Regions from separate parts of the Paenibacillus allorhizosphaerae genome, predicted to be linked through region 2. Evidence: a T-box and tRNA genes for the amino acid it is inferred to sense, from the RefSeq annotation. Region 2 holds a T-box; the other holds one or more tRNA genes.

Region 1 (14,652 bases), on a different contig from region 2:
CCCTCCCGCCGGTCGCTCTGCGCACAAAGCCGATCCCTTCGCGATCAATCGCTTCGAAATCAACCTCGTCTTTTGCCTTCTGAAAATATCCGACGGATAACGTCGCAGGGTTCCAGCCATAAAACCGGACCGTCGGCGGCACCTTCCCTTCGCCGTGGGCCGTCAGGATCGCTTCGTCTACCGCCATATTGTATTCCGGAGAACAAAGCCCCGAATGAATAAAACGCCACTGTTCCGTCATGTAGTACGCACCTTCTTTTTTAGAAATCGGAACTTGAGAGGTCTTGCTTCCTTAACAATACCTTATCTTTTCACGCTGATCCAGCGACCTGCCTGAAGCTCCGGGATAACGAGCGTCCGCTCCGGCTTCTCCGTCGCGTCCGTCCCGATAAAGGCAAGCGAACCGTCCTCGGCCAGCGCCACAAATTCGCCCGCGGTCCGATCCAGCGCGATCGGTTGATGCTCCCATACGAGATGCACTTGCTTCCGCGATTTCAGATCAAGCAGCGACAGCGGTTTTTCCAGCTCCGGATTGTTGCCGGTCATATCGTGACGGGCAATAAGCATCTTGCCGTTCAATGCCCGCATTGTGAAAGAAAACGGACGCGTATTGCTAACGAAATTCCCGGTCAGCTCATATGGAGTTTGCTGCGGATTATAGCGAAATATTTTATTGGACCATTCGTTCTTATGCCGCTGGGAGATCATCATGAAAAGTTCGCCGTTCGTGTCGACCTCCACCTCATCGAGCGGGTAGCGCCTGGGCTCTTGAATCAATTTGCTCCACTCGCCGGCCGCAAGGTCCAACTTGTACACATTCGAACTGGTCGAAGCGTTGTTCGATGTGACGATCCAAACGGTATTGCCGTTCCCCCGAACGTCCTCGATCCCGCCGGGCATCGTCCATTCTTTGACCCATTTGCGCTGCTTAAGCTGATAGATGCCGACTTTCGTATAATCTCCGTCCGGCTGCGACGTAAGATCGGCGGATGCCAGAAACATCAAGTCCCCGCTCACGTAGCTGAACTTTGGAGACATGGACGGCGTGGCAACCCGTTCATACCCGTCCTTGTTATTATCGCGAAGATAGAGTCCCCGGAAAGCGTTCGGATTGTCCCGATCGAATACCGTTACGACCGTATGCTCCTTCGTATAGCTGATTGAACTGATCGGTTGCTCGGTTTGCAATACTTCCTGTGCGCTCTCCGCATTGCTATCCACGCTGAATACCCGGTGATCGTCGGCAACGAGCATATCGCCTGCTTGAGCAGCCGCCTTTACCTCAGTCCCTCCGGTAGGAGTCAAGGTTCCCCCTTGTGGTGTTGACGCCGCAGACCGGCAACCGGCGCCCGCTACGAACAGCAGAACTGCTACCATACCGCAGAGCATGACCTTCTTCATCGCCCATCTACCTTTCCCTCATTCTTCAAGCCGGACGAGAACTTGTCCTAAGCGCCTCTTCCCCATCATAATGCATCCCTTGCCGGTTTGAAAGCCCGTATTTTGAGCATAATAAATGGTAACTCTATGCATTTCGCTATAGAAAAGGGGCGCCGTAACTATGCAAACGACGAACGAATCCAAAGAACACGTGCGGCAGCTAAATGATCATGTGCAGATGCATTTTGACCGCCAATGGTTCGAGGAGCTGCACGGCAGAGCTTTGGGCAACGGGCCTTGGGACGGTTGGACGATGTACAAGCTCGCGTACGAGGCCGAACAATCCGGACTGATACACAGCTTCGACGAGCTTCAATGCTTGACGCATTTGCCCGGTCTTGTCCCTATGGAGCATCAGCTCGAAACGGCTAGGAAAGTGCTAGTCGATATGCGGGGACGCGCCATTTTGGCCGACGAGGTAGGTCTCGGAAAAACGATCGAAGCCGGTTTGATATTGAAGGAATACATGATTCGCGGACTGGTGAAAAAAGCGCTCATTCTGGTGCCCGCCTCGCTTGTGCTGCAATGGGTGCGCGAACTGAACCAAAAATTCGGGATTCCTGCGGTGGCGCAAAAAAAAGAATACATGTGGGTGCAACACGACGTCGTCGTCGCTTCCATGGATACGGCCAAACGCGACCCGCACCGCGAAATCGTGCTCGGCCTCGAATACGATTTGCTGATCGTCGACGAAGCGCATAAGCTGAAAAACAAAAAAACGACCAACTACCAGTTCATTAACGAACTTCGCAAAAAATATTGCCTGCTGCTGACGGCGACGCCGGTGCAAAACGACTTGAAGGAGCTGTACAACCTGATTACGCTGCTCAAGCCGGGACAGCTTGGCGGCCAAACGAGCTTTCAGGCGAACTTTGTCGTCGACAAGCGCGTACCGAAAAACGAAGAGCAGCTGCAGCAGGAGCTGTCGAAGGTCATGATCCGCAACCGGCGCAGCGACGGCAATGTCAATTTTACGAAACGGATCGTTCGCAACATCCCGCTTCAACTGTCGGACGAGGAGCAGGCGCTGTACAATGGCGTCACCGATTTCGTCAAAGGACGGTACGAGGAAGCCGGAGGCGATATCGGCAGCGTGTTATCCTTAGTGACATTGCAGCGCGAAGTATGCTCCAGCCGCGACGCCGTGTTCATCACCCTCGTCAACCTGTTCAAAAAAACGGCCGAAGATTCGCCCTTGCGCCCCAAAATATGGGAGCTTGTCGAGTTGATTCGCGGCATTAAAGCGAATACGAAAGCGGAAAAAACGATGGAGCTTGTCCAGGAAATTAACGACAAAGTGATTATTTTCACCGAGTACCGGGCATCGCAGGAATATTTGCTGCAATATTTGAAAGATCACAAAATAACGGCCGTTCCGTACCGCGGCGGAATGAACCGGGGCAAAAAAGACTGGATGATGGACCTGTTCCGCAACAAAGCGCAGGTGCTCGTCGCGACGGAAGCCGGCGGCGAAGGAATCAACCTGCAGTTTTGCCATAACATGATCAATTTCGATCTGCCCTGGAATCCAATGCGCGTCGAGCAGCGGATCGGTCGCGTTCACCGTCTCGGACAAAAGGAAGACGTCAAAATATTCAACCTGTCGACGCAGGGAACGATCGAAGAATATATTTTGTCGCTGCTGCACGAGAAAATCAACATGTTCGAGCTCGTCATCGGGGAATTGGATACGATCCTCGAACGTTTCGAGAAAAAGACGTCGCTCGAATCCCATCTGGCCAAAATTGTTTTATCCTCGGCCAGCCAGGAGGACATTCGCAGGCAGTTGGACGATTTGGGCCGTTCCTTCACGATGCTGAAATCCGAAGTGGAGCAGGAGCACGAAGAAGGCACAGGGCTGCAGCGGATGCTGAATGCCGTCGGCCAGACGATTCAAACGGAGGTGCAGCCGTAGCATGATGACCACCGAGGAAATCCGCTCGTTTGTGCTCAAGTATTTGGAAGCGGAAAAATGCGACATATTGGAAAAGCACCCCGCCTACGTCACGGTCAAGCTGTCCGTTTCGGCGGACAAAGACTTGACGCACCGGCCGTATTATTGGGGATTCGTGGAGCGAACGGGCGTCACGCCGGAAACGATGACCTGCACGTACATCTTCGATCCGATCATGTATCGTGAACTCCAGCCTCACAGTCCGCAGGGAGGGCCGGCACCCGGCATCAGCACGGCTGCACCGCCGGGCATGTCTCCTGCGCCCGCGCCCGCTCCCGCTCAAGCCGAAGAACCGGCCGCTGAGCCGGCGGCAGACAAGCAGCAGGCGTCCAAGGTGCCGGATAGCCCTCAGCCGCAAGGAGACAGCATTCTCGGCCGCTATTTCGGATTCGTGCCGACGACGTTCACCGCGCGCATTCCCCGCGACGAGCTGACGTACGGCAGCGGCCGGCTCGAGCAAATCTTCGGCGCTGTCCGTGCCAAAGGCCGATTCGTGCGCTTGTTCGAACAGTACGCGCCGGACACGACGAAGCATTCACAGACGGTGCCGTACGAAAGCTGGCTCGGCGTGAACTATAAAGTCGAGCTTGCTTGCGACATGAAGCGAAGCGAAATTCACTCCATCGGCATTCAGCTGCAAACCGGCGAAATTCGCGAGCAGTTTCACGATTGGGTGCTGCCGAGGCGGCTTACGCCGCGCTTGCCCGCGCATGTATACGTAACGCCGGATCGCATCGCGCTGCCGCGCGCCGTTCTGTTTCTGGAGCAGCATCTGGAGCAGAAACTTGCCGCCTACGACCACAGCTGGGCGCAGCAGGCACAGCTTCGGCTCGAGGATGAGCAAATTCGCGTGAAAGATTATTATGAGTCGCTGCTGCAAGCAGCCGAACCGGACAAAAAACCGGTGATCGAAGCCCAATATGCCGGTCGTCTTCAGGAAGTCGACTGGCAGTACCGCCCCCGCATCCAAATATCCGCCATCAACTGCGGTTTGTTTCATTTTCCACAGACGAATGGGAGGGCGTACTGACGAACGGGCGCGAACGAAAGCGCATTAACGGGAAAACTTTTTTGATGCGGGCTACAGGTTCTAACAAACTTTTTATCACATACACTATAAAATAAAGTCATATTCGCACCGGCAGGCGCATATGGCCTTCGGCTCAGGAAGCTTTGAGCGGTAGTTACGACTTAAAGCGACCGCCGCCTATCCTACCAGCGAAGCAGGTGAATTGATGAAATTAAGAACGTTCGGACTGACGGCGTTCCTTCTTTGTACAAGCTTGCTGATGGCACGGCCTTACCCTTCCGCTGCGCTGCAGCAGCCCGTCCTGCCGACGGAAACGAAGCTCGCCGCGACAGGCAGCGTTTCACCCGGAATCCCGGACGAAATTCGATCTTCTTCCTTATCGGAGGCGGCAAACCGGTTCATTGGCGTTTTGTCGTCGCAGCAAGGCTTCGAGCAGTGGAAGCAAAGCACGTGGACAAGCTATCCGCTAGGCCCTGGCACTCACGGGTGGGTGATTCTGGTCGCGTCAAGCGGCCGAGACATCGGGTATTTGGTGCTGTATGACGCAGGACCGGATAAGTACCGCTTGGCCGAATACGGCAACGGCGAGTATCCGCTATTCAGTATGCAAACGCTGTACCGCAGTATGGTGCAGCTGGAACTTTTCGATTATTCCTACAAAACCGAACGTCTGTATTACAACCCGCTGCAAGCAGTATGGAAAATTACCGTGCAGGGTGCGGACAGGGAATGGTATCTCGATGCGAAAACCGGCGAGGAGCTTCCGTTCCAAGACGGCAGCAAGCTTCCGAAGGTTGAAACCGGCACAAGCCCAGGAACAAAGCCGTTCACGAAAACCGAACCCGCGCATAATATAATAGAAGCCGGGCAAACGGCACCCGCCGAACCGAATCAGCGGCTGCCGTGGGTTCAAGGCAAACCGGAAGCCGGCATGACGGAGCGTAAGCTGCAGGAGTGGATTCGCAGCGCCCGCAAACCGGTCTTCTCGGCCGAGCTGTACTCGGGAAGCGTCATCCTTCCGTTATCCGTGTCCGGTTATCACGTATGGTCCGGCGGCGACGTCTACGTCAAAGTACTTCAGGACGACGATCGTTACCTGCCGTTTGAAACGCTGGCTTCCGCCGGCGGATTTTATCCTTAACTAACGGTTTTTCTCCTCTTCCCTATATAGAAAAGCTTTTCGCCACATCGAACCGGCCTTCGCCGATTCGGGGTGCAAAGCTTTTCCTTTTTTTTGCACTTAATCCCGTTTTCGAAAATATCGTTCACGCCATACCCGCAAAGTAACCGGCAGCAGACCGAACCAGCGATACTGCCATTGCTCCCGCACTTCTTTGCGTCCGGCGCGTACTTGTTTGCGCACGTCCTTCGGCGTCTCGATATATTTCACGACTTGCACCGTCAAATATTTCACCAGCTCGTCGCTTTTGGCCATTATTCTATCAACCTCCTAATCTTAGTATAGTCAACAGAATGCGACAGCAAACGCGATCCCCTAACCGCATGATGCGGAGATGCTCGAATTTGTGCGTACGCACATGCTGAAGCTGTTGGAGCAGACGAAATCCGCGCTCGATCGGGTCTCAAGCCAGACGGAGTCGGGTGAATCCAAAACGGCGTGCCCGCGAGGTCGCCCGGCAAAATTCCGCGGCAAATAACGTCTGGCTGAAATGAAAACACCCGCAGCAGCTTGAAGAACCTGGATAAGGGATTCTTCCGCTTCTGCGGGTGTTTTTTATGATAAGCAACTAAATTTTTTCTGGAGCTTCCAGACCGATCAGTCTCAAACCGTTTTTGAGCGTAATCCGCACGCTCTGCACCAGAGCAAGGCGGGCGGCGCGAACCGCTTGATCGTCTACGAGAATCGGACATTCGTGGTAGAACCGGTTGAAGCTTTGGGCGAGATCGACCAGGTAACGGCTGACGATGGAAGGCTCGAGCTTGTGCATTGCCTGCTCTACGCGCTCCTTGAACAAGTACAGCTCGCGTACGACGCCTTGCGCTTCCGCATTCGTCAACAGCTCGGCATCGATTGCCGCGGCTTCGGGTTTGTCCCCTTCGACTCCCGCTTTACGCAGCACGCTGCAAGCTCTCGCATGCGTATACTGAACGTAAGGACCGGTCTCCCCTTCGAAATTGAGCGCCTCGTCCCAGGAGAACACAATATCCTTAATCCGGTTGTTGCTCAGATCGTTAAAGATGATCGCGCCGACGCCGACTTTGCGGGCTACTTCGTCTTTGTTCTCCATGTTCGGATTTTTCTCTTCGATAATTTCCCGCGTCTTCTCAATCGCCTTCGCGAGCAATTCCTCCAAGTGGATCACATTGCCTTTACGGGTAGACAGCTTTGCGCCTTCCAACGATACTTTGCCGAACGGTACGTGCTGCAGCTGCTTCGCCCAATCATGTCCCATCAGCTCGATGACTTTAAACCACTGCTGGAAATGCAGGCTTTGTCCCGCATCGGTCACATATATCGCTTTTTCAAAATCATACGTGTTCTTACGGTAAATCGCCGCCGTCACGTCGCGCGTATGGTACAGCGTACCGCCGTCTTTCTTCACCATCAAAGCAGGAGGCATATTGTAATCGTCTAAACGGACGAGCAGCGCTCCCTCGTCTTCCTCCAGCAGTTTCTTCGCCTTCAGTTCGTCGAGAATGGCCGCCATTTTATCGTTATAAAAGCTTTCGCCGGCATAAGAATCGAATGTAACGCCAAGCAGGTCGTACATCTTATGGAATTCCTTCAGGCTGATTTCCACGAACCAACGCCACAGCTTCTCCGCCTCCGCGTCGCCTTGCTCCAGCTTGACGAACCATGCCCGCGCTTCATCCTCAAGCTCCGGTTTTGTGTCCGCCTCGTCATGGAACTTTACGTAGAGCCGCTGCAGCTCGTCAATGCCCTCGGCTTCCACCTTCGATTGCTCGCCCCACAGCTTGTACGCGACAATCAGCTTGCCGAACTGGGTTCCCCAGTCTCCGAGATGATTGACCCCGACGCTGTTGTAGCCCATAAATTCGAATATATTGTACAGCGCCTTTCCGATGACGGTAGAACGCAGATGACCGATATGGAACGTCTTGGCAATATTCGGCGACGAGAAATCGATCACGATGTTTTTGCCTTTGCCCAACTCCTGCGAGCCGTACCGCTCACCCTTCTTCAGCACTTCCGTTATCACTTCGGAAGCGAACTGCGCCGGATTCAAAAAAACGTTAAAATAACCGGACACGGCGTCGACGCGCTGAACGGAGTCGCCAGCGACCCATTTCGCCTTCAGTTCTTCGGCGATCGCCTGCGGCGCCTTGCGAAGCTGCTTGCTGAGCTTGAAACAGGGCAGCGACAAATCGCCCATCTGCGGATTCGGCGGATATTCGATCAGCTCCTCAATCGTTTCCAGCGTGACGCCTTCGAGCTGCCCCGCCAATTGCTCGGCCAGCCATTGTTTGTAATTCATTACGGATGAACCCCTTTCGTCCTGCGACCGCTCCAAGCCCCAAGTACTGCCTTCTGATGTAAGTAAAACTCCTTGTCGGAGCACTTCAAATCGTTAATAAAGCACCCCGTACGGGGTGCCTCTATTCATGCAGCATAGGTGCTAGTTTGCCAGTCTTTACATAACTTACATTATATCGGCCTGAGAAAAACGAGTCAAGCGGATGGAGGCGCTTATGATCGCATCCTATTCGTCAGTATGTTCATTCCCGGCGCATTCCTTCCCCGCTTCCAGCAGTCTCCATGAATGAACGCGACGTTAGTGTTAAAAATGTGTTATGAACGTATTTTTATAACATTTAAGGAGGTCGTCCACTTGCCATTAACGCCATTCGAGCCGCGTCGTCATGTAGACCGCTGGAAAAAAGAAATGGACCGCATTTTCAACGAGAGTATTCCGGCAGCCTTCGGCTTTCAATCCGAATTCGGAACGCCGCGCATGGATGTGTTCGAGACGGACAGCGAAGTCGTAGCTCATTTTGAAATCGCCGGCTTGGAACGCAAGGAAGACGTCGATATTCACGTACAGCCGCGGACGTTGACGATTTCCGGGACTATCCACCGGTCTCAGGAGAAAACGGAAGACCGCTTCCATCACCAGGAACGATATACGGGAAAATTCCACCGTTCAATCTCGCTGCCCGTAGAAGTGTTGGAGGAAGGCTCGACCGCCTCCTACAAAAACGGGATACTGGAAGTCAAAATGCCAAAAGTCAAACAAGAAGAGCATCGCCGCATTAACGTAGAGTTTCATTAATTTGGATTAATAAACGACAAAAGCAGTCTCCGGCGCACATCCTGGATGGTCGTGGGAGCTGCTTTTTTTTGTCTACAATATTTTTTGCATGAGAACTACGTTGAGCAATCGGTCGAACTTGTAACCGACCTCGCGCATCGTGCCCACCGTATCGAAGCCGTGTAAGTTATGAATATGAATGCTGTTGTCGTTCCCCTCCACGATGCGGGACAATACCGTATGAAGCCCCGCAGCCTTCGCTTCCGCCAGAAGGCGTTCGAACAACGCTTTGCCGATGCCTTGGCCGCGTTGATCTTGCCGCACATACAGCGATAGCTCTGCGGTTCTTGCGTATGCTTGCCGGTCGGAATATCGATTCGCGGAAGCCCACCCTGCAATCCGGCCGTCCCGTTCAGCCACCAACACGGGGTATGCGGCGCCATGCTGCTCAAACCATTGCTCCTGCTGCTCCAGTGTGCGCGGCACGGTATCGAACGTGGCAACGGTGTGCAACACAGCGTCGTTATAAATTTCAACAATTTGCGGTAAATCCGAAGATAAGGCGAATCTGATCTGCATCGTTGTCAACTTCCTTTGTTCAAGAGATCGTCATTTGTTAAAAAAACCTTTCAGCAGGCTGCTGAAAGGTTGCGCTTCATATGTAGGGATGCGGTCGAGAGGACTCGAACCTCCACGGCTGTTACACCACTAGAACCTGAATCTAGCGCGTCTGCCAATTCCGCCACGACCGCACACATCATGCTAGATGTCGCTGATAAGAGGCTAGGATAATGCGGTCAAGAGGACTCGAACCTCCACGGTTGTTACACCACTAGAACCTGAATCTAGCGCGTCTGCCAATTCCGCCATGACCGCAAACCAACATCCCTTTCAGAGAGCCTCTCTTAAGGAGACAAATAGTATCTTATCATCCTTCGAAAATGAAGTCAACATGTTTTAAAGCACGCCATCCGTCGCCCCGGATTGAAACGAATCAGCCGTTCAGCCACTCGCATACACCCCAAACGATGAGCGCCCAGATCGGAAGCGTAAACAAAATACCGTAGACCGTTCCTTTTAAAGCGGATCCTTCCTTCAATGCGCAGCACACTCCCTCCATGCATGTAGAGTGAATACCATCATATGCAAGTCCTTCATCGTTTATGCCTGTCCGTAGATTTCGGAGTCATCCTTTCGGAGCCTTGGCCATATAAATGGAACGAAGGAGAAAGGAGCGATGATAACAATGATTTTGCTGCAAATCGCAGGGGGAACACTGCTCGCGCTGCTGCTGTGGGCTATGCTGAGGTTGACGCTGAAAGCAGCGCTTTGGGCTGTCGGAATCGCTATGATCGTCGCATTTATTTTTCCGGGGATTTTGCTTCTGCTCGGGGGTCTCGTCTTCGTGACGGTGAGCCTTCTGGCTACCCTCGGACTCTTGGTGCTGCTTTCGGCATTCCGTACCTGATTTCCGTGTACCCCCGCTCCCCCTTTTTAGCCTTCCCTATACGCTCTTAAAGCTTGTCTGGCCCACGCGGCCAGTGCTTCGGGGGTATCCTGCGCCGGCGCATCGAACAAATGCGTGCCCTGGCCCGGCTTTTTGGCGTCAAGCATAATGACGTCTCCTTCTACCCCGCTGCTTCCTTCCCTAAGCCGCAATATGTAATCTTTCTCCAGCATAATGTAATCGTCTTTCTCTTGCTCCGCTTGCCGTTTCTTCAATGGGTTTCGCCTCCTTTGTTCACCGCAAAGCTCGTAAGCTAAGCTTGCCCGGAAATTCCCGGATCATGCGTCGTTGTCCGCCTCTGATAGCGAGCTCCCGATTTCATCGTCGCTTCATATACGACGCAGCCGATGGCATAGCCGAGCTGCGTCGCGGTGCCTGCATACCGGAACGATGCGCCGCGCTGCATCGAAGCAATCAATACGGCGTCCGTTGTCGTACCTGTAGCCGAGACGCCGCCGTCCCGATTGTCGACAAAAACGCCCAAATCCTGCAATGCAGCGGTTTTCGCTTCGGTGGCGGTAATAACCGCATTCACAAACGCAGCGTCGGTCAACAAGCCGTCCACGACGAGGATCGTATTGATCGTGCCGGGATATAAGGCACCCGCATCCTGCGTCAGTCCCGCTCTCGCTTTGTTGCTGAATCCGGCCGTAACCCAGCAGCACACTTCATTTCCATTCGGCAGACGCTGCGTTTCATACGCTCTGTCCTTCAGATCCGCAGCGGTGAGCAGTGCGGCTGTTTGAGACGCATCGATCCCATGGTCCGCCATAAAAGCATGCATCTCCGCCTGCGGGTCGTGGCAATGGTAGTGCTTGTCCACCTGACGGTTCATCAAATACCGGTGCGATCCGAAGCCTCCGCCCCATATGGATGAATTCAGCGTACGCATTGGCGTTTCCGAGCGAATCATGAAGAAACTGGCCCAGCCTTGATCCGTAAAGCTGTCGCTTAGACCGGGGATCACGGCTTGTCCTCCCCTTCTGGCCACAGCTGGGCACGCGGCTCTTCATAAGGCTGGTATATATAACCCCGGTCCAACTTCACCACATTGCGGGTCCGCTTCCGGACTAGCACCGTCTTGTCGTCCCAAGCGACGACATAGCCTCTGACGTCATTCGTGCGATCCGCGTCCCGGACGACGCGCAGCAGCGTTCCGTTCAACCGGTATTGGTCCAACTGTTCATCCGAAATCATAAGTAGCGCCTCCCTTACCTCTTCAGGTTCCTTCCTCATAAGATTACAACATTTTGGGGATACAATAAAACAGACGAGTGCGACACGAGAAGAGAAAGGATGAATGGCAATGCAAGCCGAAACCCCCGCAGAGAAAAAAACATACTACGTCACGGTCGGCTCAGCCGAAATATTGGAGCCGGAGGACGTGATCGGCAACTTTGAATTGGAAATCGTGGCGACCGAAGACGAGATCGACCAGCTGGAGGAATTGTTTGACGATCGGCTTGTGTCTGAGGAGGCATCGGCCGTTCGCGCACATATCCCTTTCCGGGAATACCACCACGACGAGCCTAACGACGAGTACGACAGGTCGCTTTCCCAAATTTACAAGCTGCTTCATCAGCTCGGGACACCGGAAACCAAAAAGCACATCGAACAGATGAACGTTCTTGGGCAGTAAGCTCCGGCCTGGTCCGTCAAGCCCGACAAAAAGAGCCTGTCCCCCGGACAACGTCCGGAGACAGGCTCTGTCTATTATGCTTGGATAAGTGCGTCTTACTTAACCAACATGCTCTTTGGAATCATTCGTCTCAAACCAATAATCGAGCACTTTGCTGGACATGACTCGCTTATTGATATAGTCGACCTGCTGTTCGGAGAACTGTCCTTGCCAGTCGATCTCCAATTCTTTACAAAGCTTCACGACCGTCAGCAGCTCAGACCAAGCAACATACCGTTTGTACCAAAAAAACTGAGGATGCTCAATCATATAGGGATACAGGTCGTCAAACTCCGTATGCTTACAATCAAGGGCACGTTCGAAATGAATTTTCGCCTCATTCAGTTTGGTTACGAAAAAATCCGTTGGAATTTCTTTCCCCACAGCAGCACACCTCCTGGAAATTTACGCCAAACAACCTGCTGCTTGAGCGCGACCTAAGTGTTCTGAAAGTAATTATAATGGAAAACGCCGACCATGGGAAGGCTTTCGCTTACGAAATATCCGATGCAAATGTTGCTATTCGAATTCGATAACGCCGCCGGTCAACGATGCAATTTTGACAAGCGATTCGACGCGGATGCCGGCTTCCCGTATCGTTCTGCCACCGGCTTGAAACGATTTCTCCACGGCTATGCCAAGTCCAAGCAGCGTAGCGCCGGAACGGCGAATGATCCGAATCAGTCCTCTGGCTGCGTCTCCGTTTGCAATGAAATCGTCGATGAGCACGACGCGGTCCGACTCGTTTAAAAACTCCCTCGAAACCATGATGTCGGTAACCATCCCTTTCGTAAACGAAGGGACGCGCTCGCAATACGTTTCGGTATCCGTATTGAGCGTTTTCTTGCGGCGGGCGAATACCATCGGTACGTTCAGCTCCTGCGCCGCGGCGAAGGCAATCGGGATGCCCGACGATTCGATCGTCATAATCTTGGTCACGTTCTCCTCGCGGTACAACCTGGCGAACTCTTTCCCCATCGCCGTCGTCAATACCGGATCTACCGCATGATTCAATATGGCATCGAGCTTAATGACATCGTCGGAAACGACAACGCCGACCTCTTTTATTTTTTGTTTCAATAACTCCATATCGTACCCTCGCCTTTCGCTGGTCAAAACCTTTTCCGTAAACTTATCATAATGCCAAAGAAGGTTTCAAGTACCCCTTACTGGAACTTCAAAAAATTTATGCAACTTTTACGGTTCATCCTTCGTCTATATGGTTATAAAAGGTTAGAACGCGTGAAACTGGTATTCTATGAAGTGAAAAGCAAGTTTTGAAAATGAAAACGGGCGATAACTATGTTATTTGAATAGATTTGGCCTTTTTTGCTCTTTGAGTAGCGTTCGGCAAACAGGTATGATTAGTAAGGCTGTAACGAGGAAGTTACAGGGAAAGGGAGTTCGAGATGAAGAGAAAAAGAAACTCCGTCGGCTATATGTCCGCACTCGTAATTGTTCTGCTGCTTGCCGCGGGTTGCCAGAACTACAAACCGGCTCCGGCCCAGCCCGTTGCGGTTCAGAAGCAGGAACCAACCGCGACACCGCCGTCCGCTCCCGAAGCGGATCAAGAGAAGCTCGCCGAGGTCACGGCGCTGCCGCAAGCTCCGGCCAATTCTCCTGCCGACCCGGACAGCAAAGTAGCGCTGGTCAGCAGCGACCAGCCCAAGCCGGAAGAGCCGCAGAAAGGTGAGGCCAAACCGAATACGAGCAGCAAGCCGAAAATTGAGATCAAGTCGCCATATACGCAAGAAAAGCCGACGCTTCTCGGATTGACGCTCAAAACGAGCCTGGAGGAGATTACGGAAAAGCTCGGCAAACCGAAGGACACCTTCTTGATGGAAGACGATGCCGATCCGATTACCGTCTATGACTATACCGACTTTATGGCTGGTTTCAACAAAAAAAATCAGCTGCAATTCATCGATATCCGCAGCGACGGCATCGATCCGGGATTAAACGGGCTGAAGCTCGGCGATCCGGTGGCGGACGTCAGCAAGGCGCTGGGGAAACCGGATTCCAACACAAGCCTCGTGATGACTTACAAATCGCCTGGTGCCATTTTGAAGCTCGACATCGATCCCAAATCGCAAAAAGTGAACTCCATCAAGCTTTTTGCCGAATAGCCGGACCGACATACTACGCCAAAAAAACCTTGACCGATCAACGGGTCAAGGTTTTTTTTAACTTGTATACTACAGCAGCGGCCTTTTGCGAATGCGCCAATAAATATAGGCGGCGACGGCTATCAACAAGACGATAATCGTAACGCTAAGTCCCATGTATTGATGCATCATATCCAGAATGACCGGAGCATTGATGCCGATCACATGCCCGAGCGTCAAAAATGTGGAGCACCAGATCAGCGCGCCTGAACCGGCATAAAGCAAGTAACGCCATATCCCGACGTTGCTCACACCGGCGAGGTAGCACGTAAAGTGACGGATGCCGGGGACGTAGTAACCGAAAGCAACGGCCCAAAGACCGTATTTTTTGAACCAACCCTCGGCGACATTCAACCGCTCTGGCGTCAATTTCACCCACTTGCCGAATTTGTACAAAAAGGGCTTGCCTACTTTTTTGCCTAACAAATAACTGATCATCATTCCTGTCATCGCGCCGCAAAAGCTGACAAACAGGGATATGCAATAGCTTAGCAACGGCTCCTCGCCTGCAGTTAATGAACCGACGGTTGTCATCAATATTTCATCCGGGACCGGTATACCGATAATGCCCAACGCCAAAAGTCCGTATAATGCGATATAACCGTACTGATCAATGAGCCCAATAAGTTGCTCCACCGTGACACGC
Region 2 (14,652 bases):
AAAAGCGGTCGAATTGCAGCGGATCGATCTCGTCCGTCAACCCGATCAGCATGCCTTTCATAAACCCGTTTTGTTCCGGCGGGAACAGCAGCTCTACTTTGTCTGCAAGCAAGCCGCGGAACCGGTCGTTCCAGTGCAGCGGCAACCACGTTCCCCACTTGTCCGGCGGCGTGACGTTGACGGAACCGAGTCCTTTGACCGTCAACTGCCAGTGAATATGCTTGTAGTATAAATACTTGCGGTAATCGAAGCCGCCAAAGTTGCGCGCAACGGAAGGCTGCTTGATCGTTCCGCTCAGTTCGATCCGGTCTCCCCTTTGCCACTCTTTCGCAGTGTCTTGTTCCGTCTTTTTCAGCAGCCGGACGGATACGATCAACCGTTCCTTTTTCGAGGGGACAAGCATGTTATTCGAGCTCGCGTCCGCGGCACGACCGACGCCAACCCGCTCCGTGCCGGGGGATTCTTCCATCCCCTGTGACCCGCTTTCTGCTGCCGCCTCGGCGTCGTCTCGGTCGACTGTGTCTCCGGGCACCGCATCCGTTTTTGCACCTGCTCCGTCCTCCCCGCCGATCGCCTCCGCTTCTATCTGAAAGCTGACGCGATCGCCGTCCACCTCTACCGTCGATACGATGGTTCCGCGGACCCTTACTTCCGGTTCCGCATCCGCCGGCAGCGGCAGCGCTGTCTTGTTACGTCCATCATAGTGGCCGAAGATGCCTGCGGCGGCAGCGACGATCAGCAGTGCTGCGATCACGGATTTCCCCCGAGGCTTGTACATCAGGACCATGCAGCACGCTAGCCCCGCTCCCATGCTGAGATAAAGATTCAATACCTCCGCTTGCCAAACCAGGGCAAGCATGTAGCCCAGTATCCAGCAGACGGCAATGCCGACGATCGGCCTTTCGTTCATTGTTTCGCGCCTCCTTCCGCATACGAAAAAGAACCTCTACTTGCCAACGGGCAACTAGAGGTTCTTCCTCAAGGTTCAAAGATTCAATTGTGCACTTCGGTAAGCGTTCCATGCGGCGGTTCGTAGCCGGTCAAGCTTCGGAACTTGATATGCCGTTGTTCCATCAAGGCGCTTACCTTCTCGCTATCTTTCGGATACGAGCGATGGAATACGATCTCCACGATGCCGCTGTTCGCGAGCATGTTCGCACAAGTCCAGCAAGGCTGGTCGGTTACGTATACGACGGAGCCTTCCCGGTCTTTCCGGTCCGTGAACAGCAGCAAATTTTGTTCCGCATGAATCGTGCGAATGCACCTCTGCTTCTTGATCATCCGCTCGGCTCCGGATTCCGTGACCGCTTCGAACTCCTCCACGAGCATGCAGCCCGCTTCCGAGCAGTCGGGCACGCCCATCGGCGCGCCGTTATACGCCGTTCCGAGCAGTTTTTTCCCTTGCACAAGCACGGCGCCCACATGACGACGTCCGCACTGCGATCGGGTCGATGCCATGTATGCCATATCCATAAAGTAAGTGTCCCAATCTTTGCGCGCTATCATCGTACAAGCGCTCCTTACTGCTGGCTCGCCTGGATCGCTTGACCCAAGTCATGCAGTATATCGTCGATCGATTCCGTTCCGATGGACAACCGGATCATGCCCGGCGTCACGCCCGCTTTCACTTGCTCCTGCTCCGTAAGCTGCTGGTGGGTCGTGCTGGCCGGATGAATGATCAGCGACTTCGAATCGCCGACGTTGGCCAGATGGGAGAACAGCTTCACATTGTTGATCACTTTACGCCCCGCATCGACGCCGCCTTTAATTTCGAACGTCAGGATTGCGCCCTGCCCCTTCGGCAAATATTTTTGGGCCAACTCATACGAGGAATGGCTCGGAAGTCCGGAATAGTTGACCCACGCGACCGCTTCATTGCTTTCCAGAAATTGAGCGACCTTCAGTGCATTGGAGCTGTGACGCTCCATCCGCAGGTGCAGCGTTTCCAGGCCTTGCAGCAGAAGGAACGAGTTGAACGGGGAAATAGCGGCGCCCATATCTCTCAACAGCTGTACGCGTGCTTTGATGATGTAAGCGACCGGTCCGACCGCATCCGAATACACTACGCCATGGTAGCTCGGGTCCGGCGTTGTCAGACCTTGGAATTTGCCGCTCGCTTTCCAGTCGAAGCGTCCGCCGTCCACGATCACGCCGCCGATGGAAGTTCCATGGCCGCCGATGAATTTTGTAGCGGAATGAACGACGATATCCGCGCCATGCTCAATCGGACGGCACAGGTACGGGCTCGGGAATGTATTGTCGACAATGAACGGGATTTGATGCTCGTGCGCAACCGCCGCAATCGCCGCGATATCGATCACATCCCCCCGCGGGTTGCCGATCGTCTCAGCGTATACCGCTTTCGTCTTCGGTGTAATTGCCTTGCGGAAATTTTCCGGATCGCTCGGATCGACGAAATGAACCTTGATGCCGAGCTTGAGCAGCGTAATCGCAAATAAGTTGTATGTACCGCCGTACAGGTTGGTGGAGGAAACGATCTCGTCTCCGGCTTCCGCAATGTTCAGAATGGAGTACGTAATCGCCGCTTGACCGGATGCGGTAGCCAGCGCCGCCAGGCCGCCTTCCATCGCCGCGACTCTCTTCTCGAACACGTCGGTCGTCGGGTTCATGATGCGGCTGTAAATATTGCCGAACTCTTTCAATGCAAACAGGTTGGCCGCATGATCCGTATCGCGGAACCCGTAAGAGGTCGTCTGGTATAAAGGCACTGCACGAGACATAGTGGTCGGATCGATTTCTTGGCCGGCATGGACGGCTAACGTTTCGAGAGCAAGCTTGCGTTCTTCTGACATGTGGTGCGCCTCCTTGAAAAATAACATGATTTGGAATAAATCTGTTACTATTTTCGCATATTTATCAGGAAAACGAAAGCGTTGTCTATGAAAAGCTTTAAAGTGATAGAGAATGGCTTGGTGTACGCTGCTTTTTGCTTGAGAACTTCCGCCTCGTGGGATCAGAGTGTCATCAGCCGGATACGATACTCAAGCAAGCATATGGGGATAAGCCCCTCGTCCTTCCGAAAGCTAAACCAGCTGCCATGATTCGAATTGTACCCTCTTTCTTGCATTCTTGACATGACCGCGGAGTTGCATTTAAACTTAAAGCTGCAGTACAAAAATCTATGAAGAGGCGGGAAGCAAATGTTCTTTTTATCGACTGTTCTAATTCGGAAATTGGCTTAAACGGGAGAAGTCTGCCCATTTTTAAGGTTAAGCCAGCCGAAGAACAGAAGATAAAGAACTCTAACCCTCTCTTGCGACGATATATTGTCATGGGTAAGGCGAGTTCGCCTTACCCATTTTTCATGAAACGACGGTAAACTAACAATAGAAAATGAGCTTTATTTGCTGTTCCTCCGGTTGGCTTCCATCAGAAAGCTAAAGGAGAGAACGACATGAGTATCGTATCCGTAGAACAGGTGACACACACGTATGGAGATAAACAAATTTTTAGACACATCAGCTTTCGGCTGCTTCGCGGAGAGCATGCCGGCCTGGTCGGAAGCAACGGGGCCGGAAAATCGACGCTGCTGCGCATATTGTCAGGGGAGCTGATCCCCGACGCGGGAACGGTCGCTTGGCTTCCCCATGTAAAAGTCGGCGTCCTGCAGCAGCATATCGATTTGAAAGCCGGAACGACGGTGATGCAAGCTTTGCAAGGTGCTTTTGCGCATTTGTACGAAACGGAGCAAAACCTGTTTCGCACGGCCGAAGCCATGGCTTCAGCGGACCAGGATCAGGAGCGGCTGTTAGCCCAGTATGGGGAGCTGCAAAACCGTCTGGAGCATGCGGGCTTTTATCAACTGGATGCGAAAATCGAAGAGGTGGCCTCGGGGCTCGGCATTTTGCAGTTCGGCCGCGATCGGGATATCCGTCAGCTCAGCGGAGGGCAGCGTACGAAGCTGCTGCTGGGCAAGCTGCTGCTCGAAGAACCGGATGTGCTGCTGCTCGACGAGCCGACCAACTATTTGGACGACGCGCATATCGAATGGCTGATCGGCTATTTGAAGCGATACGAGCAGGCTTACCTGGTCGTATCACATGACGAACGGTTTTTGAACGAAGTGACGTCTTCGACGTTTCACCTGGAGCATCAAACGATCAAACGTTACACCGGCAATTACGCTGCGTTTCGAAGCGGTTATGAGCAAAGCAGGCAGCAAATCCAAACCGCCTATGACCGGCAGCAAAAAGAAATCGGCAGACTGGAGCAATTTATACAGAAGAACCGGGTTCGAAAAGCGAAGCAAGCGAAAAGCCGGGAGAAAACATTGGATAAAATGACCCGGATCGATAAGCCGGTGTCCTCACCGCCTCCCCGGTTTACGTTCCCGTTTCAAGCGGGTCCTTCCACCCGGGTGGCGGAGGCAAAGCAAATTCGCGTCGGTTACGATATGCCGCTGTTCGGTCCGCTGGATCTGCAAATTAACCGTGGAAATAAAATTGCGATTGTCGGCTCTAACGGCATCGGCAAATCGACGATGCTGAAAACGCTGCTGGGCCATCTCAAGCCGCTGAGCGGCACCGTACGGCTCGGCGAACGCGTACAAGCGGCTTACTACGCCCAGGAACGGGTCACTTCCAGCGAGACGCCGCTTGAGAAAGTCGCTTCGTTTCGTCCGGATCTGACACTAAAAGAAATTCGGCAAAAGCTGGCGTTTGCCGGGCTGACCGACAAACATATTCGACAACCGATCGATTCGTTAAGCGGCGGCGAACAGGCAAAAGTTCGTCTATGCGAGCTAACCGTGACGGACAGCAACGTTCTTGTATTGGACGAACCGACGAACCATCTGGATGCCCGAGCCAAAGAAGCGTTGAAGGAGGCGTTAAAAAAATACCCGGGAACGATACTGCTCGTTTCGCATGAGCCGGCCTTTTATGAGGATTGGGTTACCGATATTTGGCAAGTCGAGGATTGGTACGGACAATAAAAAAAGGATATTGCAGGCTGCCGGGATCGGCAGCCTGCTTTACTGTGTCGCCTCAAGGCCCCAAAGTAACGAGGGGCGCAATTTTGGACAACATTTTCTCTCCGATTCCTTTGACCTCCAACAGCTGCTCCACCGAAGTAAACTTGCCGCCAAGCTTTTGCCTTATTGCAATAATCGCCTGGGCGCGGCTGGGACCGATACCCGGAAGCTCGTCGAGCTGCTCGGCCGTCGCCGTGTTTAAATTAATTTTTCCTGCCTGGGACGTTCCTTTAATCTCCGACAGTGGCGTCTGCTTATCCTCCGGCTCAGCCGGCGGTCCAGTGGGCGCATTCTCGGGCGTTCCTTTCGCATCGGCAGGCTTCGCCGGCTCGTTCTTGGGCTGCGCCTCCTTCGCATTCGCTGTCGGAGCCGGCGCCGCTTTGGCCGCCGCCTCTTTCCCGCTGCCGCTTGCTTTCGCGCCCGCTTGCCGCTCCTCTGTTTGCTGCTGCAACAGCGCTCGCATTTCCTCGTCGGCGCTTTTGAAACCCATCGAAGCTTCGTTAGGCGCCCATGGCCGCCACAGCAGCACGCAGCAAATCAGGCCAAACGCCAAAAAGACGGCGAAATTCATCAATCCTTTGCTCATCCACAACCTCCCATATCCAATGAATTGGAATATCATGCATAAATTCGATTCAAGCTCATATAATTGAAAAAGCTGCGATCAACTCAGGGGGGATGGTTATGCGTGTAGGAATGATTGGAACAGGCAGCATGGGCAGTGTTCTCATCGAAGCGTTCATCCGGTCCGGCGCTCTAAATCCGGACCAAATGCTTGTGACTAACCGCACGATCAGCAAAGCCGAGCTTCTGGCGGATAGCTATCCGGGCCTTCAGGTTGCCCTCTCCAATAAGGAAGTCGCATCCCTTACCGAGCTGCTGTTTATATGCGTCAAGCCCCTTGAATTCAAAACGGTCATCGAAGAGATTCGTGCGGACATATCGCCTTCCAAACTTCTCATCTCCATCACGAGTCCGGTGTTGCTCAGACATTTGGAAGATCAGCTTCCCTGCAAAATCGCTAAAGTGATTCCGAGCATCACAAATTACGTACTGAGCGGCGCCACATTATGCATATACAGCGACCGTTGCATGCCGGAGGACAAGGAACGGCTTGAAAATTTATTGTCCCACATCAGCAGCCCGCTTCGGGTGTCCGAGCAATTTACCCGGATTTCCTCGGATCTTTCAAGCTGCGGACCGGCGTTTCTCGCCTATTTTATTCAAAAGTTCGTGGAAGCGGCCGTGGAGGAAACGGGCATATCCGAGGAAGAAGCAACCGTCCTCGCCAGCGAGATGCTGCTTGGCACCGGCAAACTGCTCACTACCGGAGGCTTCACGCCCGCCTCGCTCCAGAAGCGGGTCGCCGTTCCGGGCGGCATTACGGCCGAAGGACTCCGACTAATGGAAAAAGAGCTGCACGGGGTCTTTCACGACCTGATCCGCACAACTCATGCAAAATATAATGAAGATGTGGAAAAAGTAGAAAGCCGGCTATTCGGAACGAAGGTCGATTAACGCGATGCTTTCACGTTTTTCCGTATGAACCGCACAGAGCGCTGGACTGCTGTGCGGTTATTTATATTTTTACCCTGCTACGATATTGACGAGCTTGCCTTTCACCGTAATGACTTTACGCACCGTTTTGCCGGCGATGGCATCCTTCACTTTGCCGAGTCCCATCGCGAGCTCCTGCATCGTCGCTTCGTCCGCATCGGCGGCAACGCTAACGCGCTCCGCGATTTTGCCGTTCACTTGAACGACGATCTCCACTTCGTTGTCGACCGTCCACGCCTCGTCGAATACCGGCCAATCCACATACGATACGGAATTTGTGTGCCCGAGCTTCTCCCACAGCTCTTCCGCCAGATGCGGAGCGAGCGGGGAGAGCATTTGGACGAAGTTTTCCGCGGCCGCCTTCGGCAAACGGTCGGTTTTGTAGGCTTCGTTGACGAAAATCATCAATTGGCTGATCGCCGTATTAAATCGCAGCGCCTCGTAATCCTCCGTTACTTTCTTGATCGTGCGGTGCCAAATCCGCTTGAACGACTCGCTGCCCAAATTCTCTTCTGCACCGATCTTCGGGCTGAGCGTTCCGTCTTCCTGCACGAACAATCGCCATACCCGGTTCAGGAAGCGGTACGTGCCCTCCACCCCGTTTGTATTCCATGGCTTTGTCGCTTCCAGCGGTCCCATGAACATTTCGTACATCCGCAGCGTATCGGCACCGAACTCATTCACGATTTCGTCCGGATTGATGACGTTGCCGCGCGATTTGCTCATTTTCTCCATATTTTCACCGAGAATCATGCCTTGATTCACCAGCTTGTAGAACGGCTCCTTCGTATCGACGACGCCGATATCGTACAATACTTTATGCCAGAAGCGCGCATACAACAGGTGAAGCACCGCGTGCTCGGCGCCGCCGATGTACAGATCGACCGGCAGCCATTTGCGCTGCAGCTCCGGCGAACAAAGCGCCTTATCGTTCTTCGGATCGATGAAGCGCAAGTAATACCAGCAGCTGCCCGCCCATTGCGGCATCGTGTTCGTCTCACGGCGCGCTTGCATGCCCGTCTCCGGATCGACCGTGTTCACCCAATCGGTTACGTTCGCAAGCGGCGACTCGCCGGTGCCCGAAGGCTGAATGGCGTCAACGTCTGGCAAGAGCAGCGGAAGCTGATCTTCCGGAACGGTCTTCATCGTGCCGTCCTCCAGATGAAGAATCGGAATCGGCTCGCCCCAGTAGCGTTGGCGGCTGAACAGCCAGTCGCGCAGCCGGTACGTCACTTTGCCTTGACCCTTGCCGTTCTCCTCCAGCCACTCAATCATTTTGCCGATCGCTTGTTCGGTGTTCAAACCGTTCAGGAAGCCGGAATTGACGTGCTCTCCGTCGCCGGCGTACGCTTCTTTACTCAATTCGCCGCCCTGCACCACTTCAATGATCGGAATGTCGTATTGTTTCGCGAATTCCCAATCTCGCTGGTCGTGGCCCGGCACCGCCATAATCGCGCCCGTACCGTATCCGGCCAGCACGTAGTCGGCAATCCAGATCGGCGTCTTCTCGCCGTTGACCGGATTGATCGCGTAAGCGCCGGTAAACACGCCGGTCTTTTCCTTCGCCAAATCGGTCCGCTCCAGATCGCTCTTGCGCGCCGCGCGTTCCTGGTACTCCTTCACCGCCGCGGATTGCTCCGGCGTCGAGATGCGTTCCACCAGTTCATGTTCCGGCGCCAGTACGCAGTACGTTGCGCCGAACAGCGTGTCGGGCCGCGTCGTGAATACTTTCAAGCTGTCACCGTCATGCCCTTCGATGGCAAACGTCACTTCCGCGCCTTTGGACTTGCCGATCCAGTTGCGCTGCATATCTTTGATGCTTTCCGACCAGTCCAGCTCCTCCAAATCTTCGAGCAGCCGTTCCGCATATTCGGTAATTCTCAAAATCCATTGGCGCATCGGTTTGCGAATGACCGGATGGCCGCCGCGTTCGCTCAAGCCGTCGATGACTTCCTCGTTAGCAAGCACCGTGCCCAGCGCGGGACACCAGTTGACCGGAACTTCGTCGACGTAGGCGAGTCCTTTTTTATAGAGCTGGATGAAAATCCATTGCGTCCATTTATAGTAGTCCGGATCCGTCGTGCTGATTTCGCGATCCCAGTCGTAGGAAAATCCGAGCGACTTGATTTGACGGCGGAAGTTATTAATATTTTTCACCGTAATATCCCGGGGATGCTGTCCCGTATCGAGCGCATGCTGTTCCGCCGGCAAACCGAAAGCGTCCCACCCCATCGGATGAAGCACGTTGTAGCCCCGCATTCTCTTGTACCGGGACACGATGTCCGTTGCCGTGTAGCCTTCCGGATGGCCGACATGAAGCCCGGCGCCTGAAGGATACGGGAACATATCCAGCGCATAAAACTTCGGCTTGCTGTCGTCGTCAAGCACTTTAAACGTCTTATGTTCATCCCAATATTGCTGCCATTTCGGCTCAATTACGAGCGGGTTATACCCTTGTTGTACTTTGTTATCGTGCGCCATGATCCAAATGCCTCCTTCAATTCGTAAACAAAAAAAGCCCTCGCCTCTAGCTTGCGCTAGGGACGAGAAGCTTCGGATTCCCGTGGTACCACCCTAGTTGACGGCAGGCATGCTTTGCCTGCGTCCACTCGAACCCCTTAACGCGGGGTCACGATCCGGCTGGGATCTTCCAATCCGTCACCTTCTGGCTCCTGGACGAGTTCGCTTTGCCATTTACCGGTTTCCACCTGTGCCACCGGCTCTCTGAAAAAGGGCGTAAAAGCTACTACTTCCTGTCACAGCCTTGTAAATGTATCCAACTTTACACATCATTATATGAAAAAGCACTCCCTGCTGTCAAGTCCATAACCCATTGCCATGCCATTGTCATTTCTGCATGACGGAATGCTGCTGCGGTTTAAGGACCGTCTCTTTTGGCCATACTGATGCTGCAGTTGCTCCATTGCAGCCGCCCAGCACGTTACGACAAAGGAGTCGGTTTCCATGAAAGGCTTGATCAACGGGATCGCGCTCTCGATTCCGCTTTGGGGCATGATTTTATGCTTGATTCAGTTGCTATTGCGTCTTCGCTGAACGATTCGCCCCAATGAAACGGCTTCTATTTCACCGCAAGAAAAAACGCCCGTTCCGTGTCCTCCGACGGCTTTTTCCAATAAAAATCCGCATAGCACGATATATCCCGGAAACCTGCGCGCCGCAGCATCTCCTCCACCCGAACGATCGGGTACGCCCGCTGTACGTGGACTTCCTCAATTCGTTGAAAGCGCTCCGTGAGCGCATCGTCCGAACCGGTTTCGCTGTCTCCTTCGCGAAAAAAGATCGTGAGCGCATGCTCGATCTCGCATCGCGACGAATCGAAATCGCTTGTCCAAATGTAGGCGATATCTTCTTCGTTCAATAAAAACGGCTGCGACTCCGCATAATTGTGGAGCTGCAATGGCGTATGCATGTCAAACAGGAACACGCCTCCTTCGGCAAGCCCTTCATACGTCCGCTTAAATGCCTGCGCCCAGTCGTCTTCCTCCAGCAAATAATTAAAGCAATCGCAAAAGGAGATGACCGCATCGGCCGGACGCCCGATGTCCCACTCCCGCATATCCTGCTGCAACCATTGTACGCTGCCCCCGGCCAGAAAAGGCGTTCTCCGCTGTTCGGCGGCCGCTTTCTGATCCGCGATCGCAAGCATGTCCTCCGATAAATCAATGCCAATTACTTCATAGCCTTGCTTCGCCAGTGGAATAGCCGTACTGCCGGTACCGCATCCGAGGTCCACGACCGTTCGCGGCGAACCGTATTTGTCCCAGCATTGGCGGGCAAACCGGACCCAATCGTCATACGGCATGTCTTCCATGAGCCGGTCGTACAAATATGAAAACTGCTGATAAGCCATCCGGATTCGTCTCCTTAATCAAAATGAAGGCCGGGACCGAATCGATTTCATTCGGTAACCGGCTGAGCATCTTCGCGCTTATTTAAATAGGTCCAACTGCCTTCCTGAGTAATCAGCCCTTCTCTCATCAGCTTGCCGATCGCGCGCTTAAACGCCGATTTGCTCATCCCGAAGCGCTGGCTAATCAGATCGGCCGGCGTTTCATCGGAGTAGGGCATCGCTCCGTTCGGCCGCTCCCGCAGGAAGGCGAGCAGCTTCTCGGAATCTTCGTCGCGGCTGACCTCTTTGCGTTCGCGCATCGACAAATTGACATTGCCATCCTCGCGGACAAAGGTCACGCGTGCCTGCACCTGTTCCCCAAGACGAAGCAGCCTTGTCCGTTCGGTCGAATGAATCATGCCGATCGCTCCAAAACCGAGCACTCCGCCTTCGCAAACGACGAACGTTCCCATCTGCAGCGGCTTGTACACCCGCGCCTCGATCCGAAGGTTTTTCCAACTGGACGGCGCTTGGAAGCACAGCGGCTTCAGCTCTTCCTCTCCGGCCAGCCTGGCAACCAGACGACCTTGGCGGTCGTGAGCGAGCACGACGAACACTTTGTCTCCTACGACGGGACGAAGCTCCTTGAGCTCGGGCAGCTCTCGAAACGGCAAGAGCAAATGCCGCCCAAGTCCCATCTCGAGAAAACAGCCGAAGCGCGGATGGATGTCCATCACCTCAAGCAGCGCCACCTGCCCGAGCGTAATGAGCGGCTTCCGCATGGTTGCTGCCAACCGGTCTTCCGTGTCGTAAAATAAAAACACGTCCACGTCGTCGCCCGGCTTAATTTTGTCCGTTGCTTCGCTATAATGCAGCAGCACGTCCACCGTACCGTCCGTCAAAAAATAACCGTACGGCGATACTTCTCTTGCCGCTTTCAGTCTTGTAAACGTCCCGGCTTCAAGCTTCATACCCGCTCGACCACTTTCGCGTCGGACCACAGACGCTCGATATTGTAATATTCCCGGTCATCCCGATGGAACACATGAGCCACGACGTCGCCCATGTCAACCAGGACCCAACGGGCCGTGTCCATCCCTTCCAAGCCTCGAATGCGCGCCCCATGCTCCTCCGCACGTTTACGGATTTCGGTCGCAATAGCCTGTACCTGCGTTTCGGAATTCCCGTGACAGATGACGAAGTAATCGGAAATAAGCGAAATTCCTTGAAGATTCAGCGCGATCAGGTTCATTGCTTTTTTGTCTTCGGCCGCATCGACGACGATGGACATGAGATCGTCCGGTTGAATGGTCATTAGGTTTCCTCCCAAATATAAATTACATTGCTTCTTGCTGCTCCAGTTCCTCCAGCAGTCCGTTGCGTGCTTCGAGCGTGAGCGGATATATTTTTCTGCCTTTGTCCAGCAGAAAACGAATTGTTCCGTCAAAACCGGCGAGCAAAGCTCTCTCTAGACTATGTTCGGCGGTTTCGCGAATATTATTCACGCCGGGAAAATCGCGTCCCGGCTCCATATAATCGGCGAGACAAACGACCTTGTCCAGAAGCGTCATTCGGCGGCGCCCCGACGTATGATAACGGATCGCATTGAGCACCTCTTCGTCGATAACACCATAGCGGTTGGAAGCGATCCATGCTCCCGCATGCGCATGCCATAATTCTTTATCGTAATCGAGCAGATCCGCCGGAAGCCCGTTTTCGCGAATAATTTGCGCCTGCTCGTCAACGCGCCAGTACTTGCACACATCATGCAGAATCGCCGCCATTTCCGCCTTCACCGGGTCGGCCCCGAAACGTTCCGCAAGAATAACCGCCGTTTCCATCACGCCTTCGGTATGTGTCCAGCGCTGCTGCGGCATTTGCGATCGCACGGATTCGATCAGTTGTTCACGATTCATATAACCGGTTCACCTCGATATAATCGTTTACCCGATCCGGCACCATGTAACGCACCGGCCGTCCGGCCGCGCGGCGCTCCCGGATCCGGGTGGAAGACAAATCGATTTGCGGCATCTTCACCATCATCAGCGATTCGCGGATCGACGGCGGGAGCTCAGTAAAGCCGGGATCGAAACCCGGGCGTTCCAAGCCGACGAAGGTTACCAGCTTAACCAATTCTTCGATCTTATACCATTTGGGTAAATACCGTACCATGTCAGCCCCGATAATATAATAAAAATGATGACTGGGATACTGCCGTCTGAGCAAGGTTACGGTATCGATGCTGTAAGAAACGCCGCCCCTGCGAAGCTCGATGTCGGTCGTTCGAAACATCGGATGGCTTTCCACGGCAAGGTTCGTCATCTCCCAGCGCTGCTGCGCCGTAGCCCCCGGCGCCGCCTCTTTATGAGGCGGCACATTGACCGGCATAAACCAAACCTCGTCGAGTCCCGCTTGTTCGCAAACGCTTTGCGCAGCCAGCAAATGACCGATATGTATCGGATCAAAGGTGCCCCCCATTAGGCCGACCTTCATCCTGCTCACCTCTTTTTAGACCGGCAGCTCGATCGTTTTATGATCCCTGGATTCCTTATACAGCACAATCGTCTTGCCGATGACTTGCACGAGCTCGGCTTCCGCGCCGTCTGCAAGCTGCTGCGCCACTTCATTGCGGTCGTCCATATTGTTGTTCAATATCGATACTTTAATCAACTCTCTTACCTCGATCGCTTCATTGATGTGCCGGATCAAATGATCGTTCACTCCGCCTTTGCCGACTTGGAAAATCGGATTCAAATGATGAGCCATCGAGCGCAAGTGCCTTTTTTGTTTGCCTGTTAGCATGCTGACTGTTCTACCTCTATTCGTATAAAATGATCTTGAAGCGAAACAGAACCGTCCTAATGAGACGATTCCGCAAAAGATTGTACTACCGCTTCCCGCATGGCTTCGATCGGCGCGGGCTGCCCCGTCCAATACTCAAACGCGTAAGCGCCTTGGTAAATAAACATCCCCAGCCCGCTGTGTATCGTCGCACCGCGAAGGTCGCGCGCTTCGCGCAAAAAACGGGTCAATGGCGGCGTGTACACCAGATCGCTGACAACGGTACCGGTGCGAATAAGCGACGTATCCATCGGGACTTCGTCCACGTTCGGGTACATTCCGACCGACTTGTTATTTACGATCAATACCGCTTCGTCGCATATTCGGGCAACCTCGTCCATCCCAATAGCCGATACGCTGCAAAAGGAGGACATCGAACGTGCGAGCTCTTCCGCCTTTTCTCTTGTACGGTTCTCAATGTACATGTGCTCTATGCCTTCTTTGGCAAGCGCGTAACCTACGCCTCGGGCCGCGCCGCCGGCCCCGATCATAAGCACTTTCCGTCCTTTTAATTCGACGCCCGTTTCTTCCTTCAAGGAACGGACATAGCCGATGCCGTCCGTATTATAGCCGATCAACCGCCCGTTGTCGTTGACGATCGTGTTGACGGCGCCAATGACGCGCGCGCCTTCATCGATTTCATCCAAATAGGACATGACCTCGATTTTATGCGGGATCGTTACGTTCACCCCGCGAAATTGCAGCGCCCGAATCCCGGCGATCGCGTCCTTTAGCGTCCCCGGCAAAATATGAAACGCGGCATAGGCCGCATTCAAACCGGCGACCTCAAAGGCGCGATTCAACATGATCGGCGACTTGGAGTGACGCACCGGATCACCGAATACACCGTAAAGAATCGTATGACTGTCCAGCTTGTGCTTCCCCATTCCTCTCTCCCTTTCCCCGTTACTCTACTAGGAGCGAATGCTTCCAACGACCCGCAAGTCTAAATAAGCGATTCCCGCACGGCCACTTTGACTCCTTTGGGTACATGAACGGCCAGTTCCGCGCCGGCATTGCTGTTCACTTTGATCCACCCGAGACCGGAGATCGATACGTCCAATTCGCTGCCCTTCGGAATCCGGATCGCGTGCTTCGTCAGCTTGGGCAATTCGTCCAAATCCGCTTTCGCCGGAGGCGCCAGCAATTCTCCCTTATGCTCGGCGTACAGCTCATCCGCCCGTTCCAGCTTCGTGCGGTGGGCCGTGATGGCATTCGATACGTAAAAAGTAAACGACTGACGCTCACCTTGAATGAAATCGAAACGCGCCAGGCTGCCGAAAAATATCGTCTGCCGTTCATTCAACTGGAACACCATCGGTTTGACAGGGCCTCCGGGCATCAGTTTCATCAAATCTTTCTTATTGACCAGCTCGGTTAGACGGTGCTTGTATACAATGCCCGGCGTATC

Evidence for each region. The T-box of region 2 lies ahead of leuS (leucine--tRNA ligase). A T-box ahead of a tRNA ligase gene usually reads a tRNA of that ligase, here a tRNA-Leu.
Region 1: it encodes a tRNA-Leu, which carries the amino acid that the T-box ahead of leuS (leucine--tRNA ligase) is inferred to sense. The anticodon was not compared.

What each region holds. Positions count from the first base shown of each region.
Region 1 covers NZ_JBHSRV010000006.1:41,849-56,500, forward strand. Annotated here, with positions in the region: gene ACFQI7_RS21500 (lipoate--protein ligase family protein) at 1-241, opposite strand, end outside; gene ACFQI7_RS21505 (hypothetical protein) at 304-1,401, opposite strand; gene ACFQI7_RS21510 (DEAD/DEAH box helicase) at 1,562-3,355, shown strand; gene ACFQI7_RS21515 (YqhG family protein) at 3,357-4,424, shown strand; gene ACFQI7_RS21520 (hypothetical protein) at 4,630-5,565, shown strand; gene ACFQI7_RS21525 (YqzE family protein) at 5,665-5,859, opposite strand; gene ACFQI7_RS21530 (hypothetical protein) at 5,951-6,082, shown strand; gene argS (arginine--tRNA ligase) at 6,173-7,882, opposite strand; gene ACFQI7_RS21540 (Hsp20/alpha crystallin family protein) at 8,237-8,677, shown strand; gene ACFQI7_RS21545 (GNAT family N-acetyltransferase) at 8,750-9,235, opposite strand; tRNA gene ACFQI7_RS21550 (tRNA-Leu) at 9,325-9,408, opposite strand; tRNA gene ACFQI7_RS21555 (tRNA-Leu) at 9,449-9,532, opposite strand; gene ACFQI7_RS21560 (hypothetical protein) at 9,894-10,124, shown strand; gene ACFQI7_RS21565 (hypothetical protein) at 10,151-10,378, opposite strand; gene ACFQI7_RS21570 (adenosylcobinamide amidohydrolase) at 10,417-11,130, opposite strand; gene ACFQI7_RS21575 (hypothetical protein) at 11,127-11,360, opposite strand; gene ACFQI7_RS21580 (hypothetical protein) at 11,464-11,802, shown strand; gene ACFQI7_RS21585 (hypothetical protein) at 11,902-12,225, opposite strand; gene ACFQI7_RS21590 (xanthine phosphoribosyltransferase) at 12,361-12,930, opposite strand; gene ACFQI7_RS21595 (DUF4309 domain-containing protein) at 13,251-13,967, shown strand; gene ACFQI7_RS21600 (DedA family protein) at 14,037-14,642, opposite strand.
Region 2 covers NZ_JBHSRV010000001.1:1,406,871-1,421,522, forward strand. Annotated here, with positions in the region: gene ACFQI7_RS06245 (DNA internalization-related competence protein ComEC/Rec2) at 1-910, opposite strand, end outside; gene ACFQI7_RS06250 (deoxycytidylate deaminase) at 994-1,506, opposite strand; gene ACFQI7_RS06255 (homocysteine synthase) at 1,521-2,813, opposite strand; gene ACFQI7_RS06260 (ABC-F family ATP-binding cassette domain-containing protein) at 3,416-4,954, shown strand; gene ACFQI7_RS06265 (ComEA family DNA-binding protein) at 5,007-5,579, opposite strand; gene comER (late competence protein ComER) at 5,678-6,511, shown strand; gene leuS (leucine--tRNA ligase) at 6,581-9,031, opposite strand; T-box leader at 9,087-9,319, opposite strand; gene ACFQI7_RS06280 (class I SAM-dependent DNA methyltransferase) at 9,630-10,421, opposite strand; gene ACFQI7_RS06285 (CvfB family protein) at 10,469-11,371, opposite strand; gene rsfS (ribosome silencing factor) at 11,368-11,715, opposite strand; gene yqeK (bis(5'-nucleosyl)-tetraphosphatase (symmetrical) YqeK) at 11,738-12,316, opposite strand; gene ACFQI7_RS06300 (nicotinate-nucleotide adenylyltransferase) at 12,306-12,893, opposite strand; gene yhbY (ribosome assembly RNA-binding protein YhbY) at 12,909-13,202, opposite strand; gene ACFQI7_RS06310 (shikimate dehydrogenase) at 13,259-14,128, opposite strand; gene yqeH (ribosome biogenesis GTPase YqeH) at 14,188-14,652, opposite strand, start outside.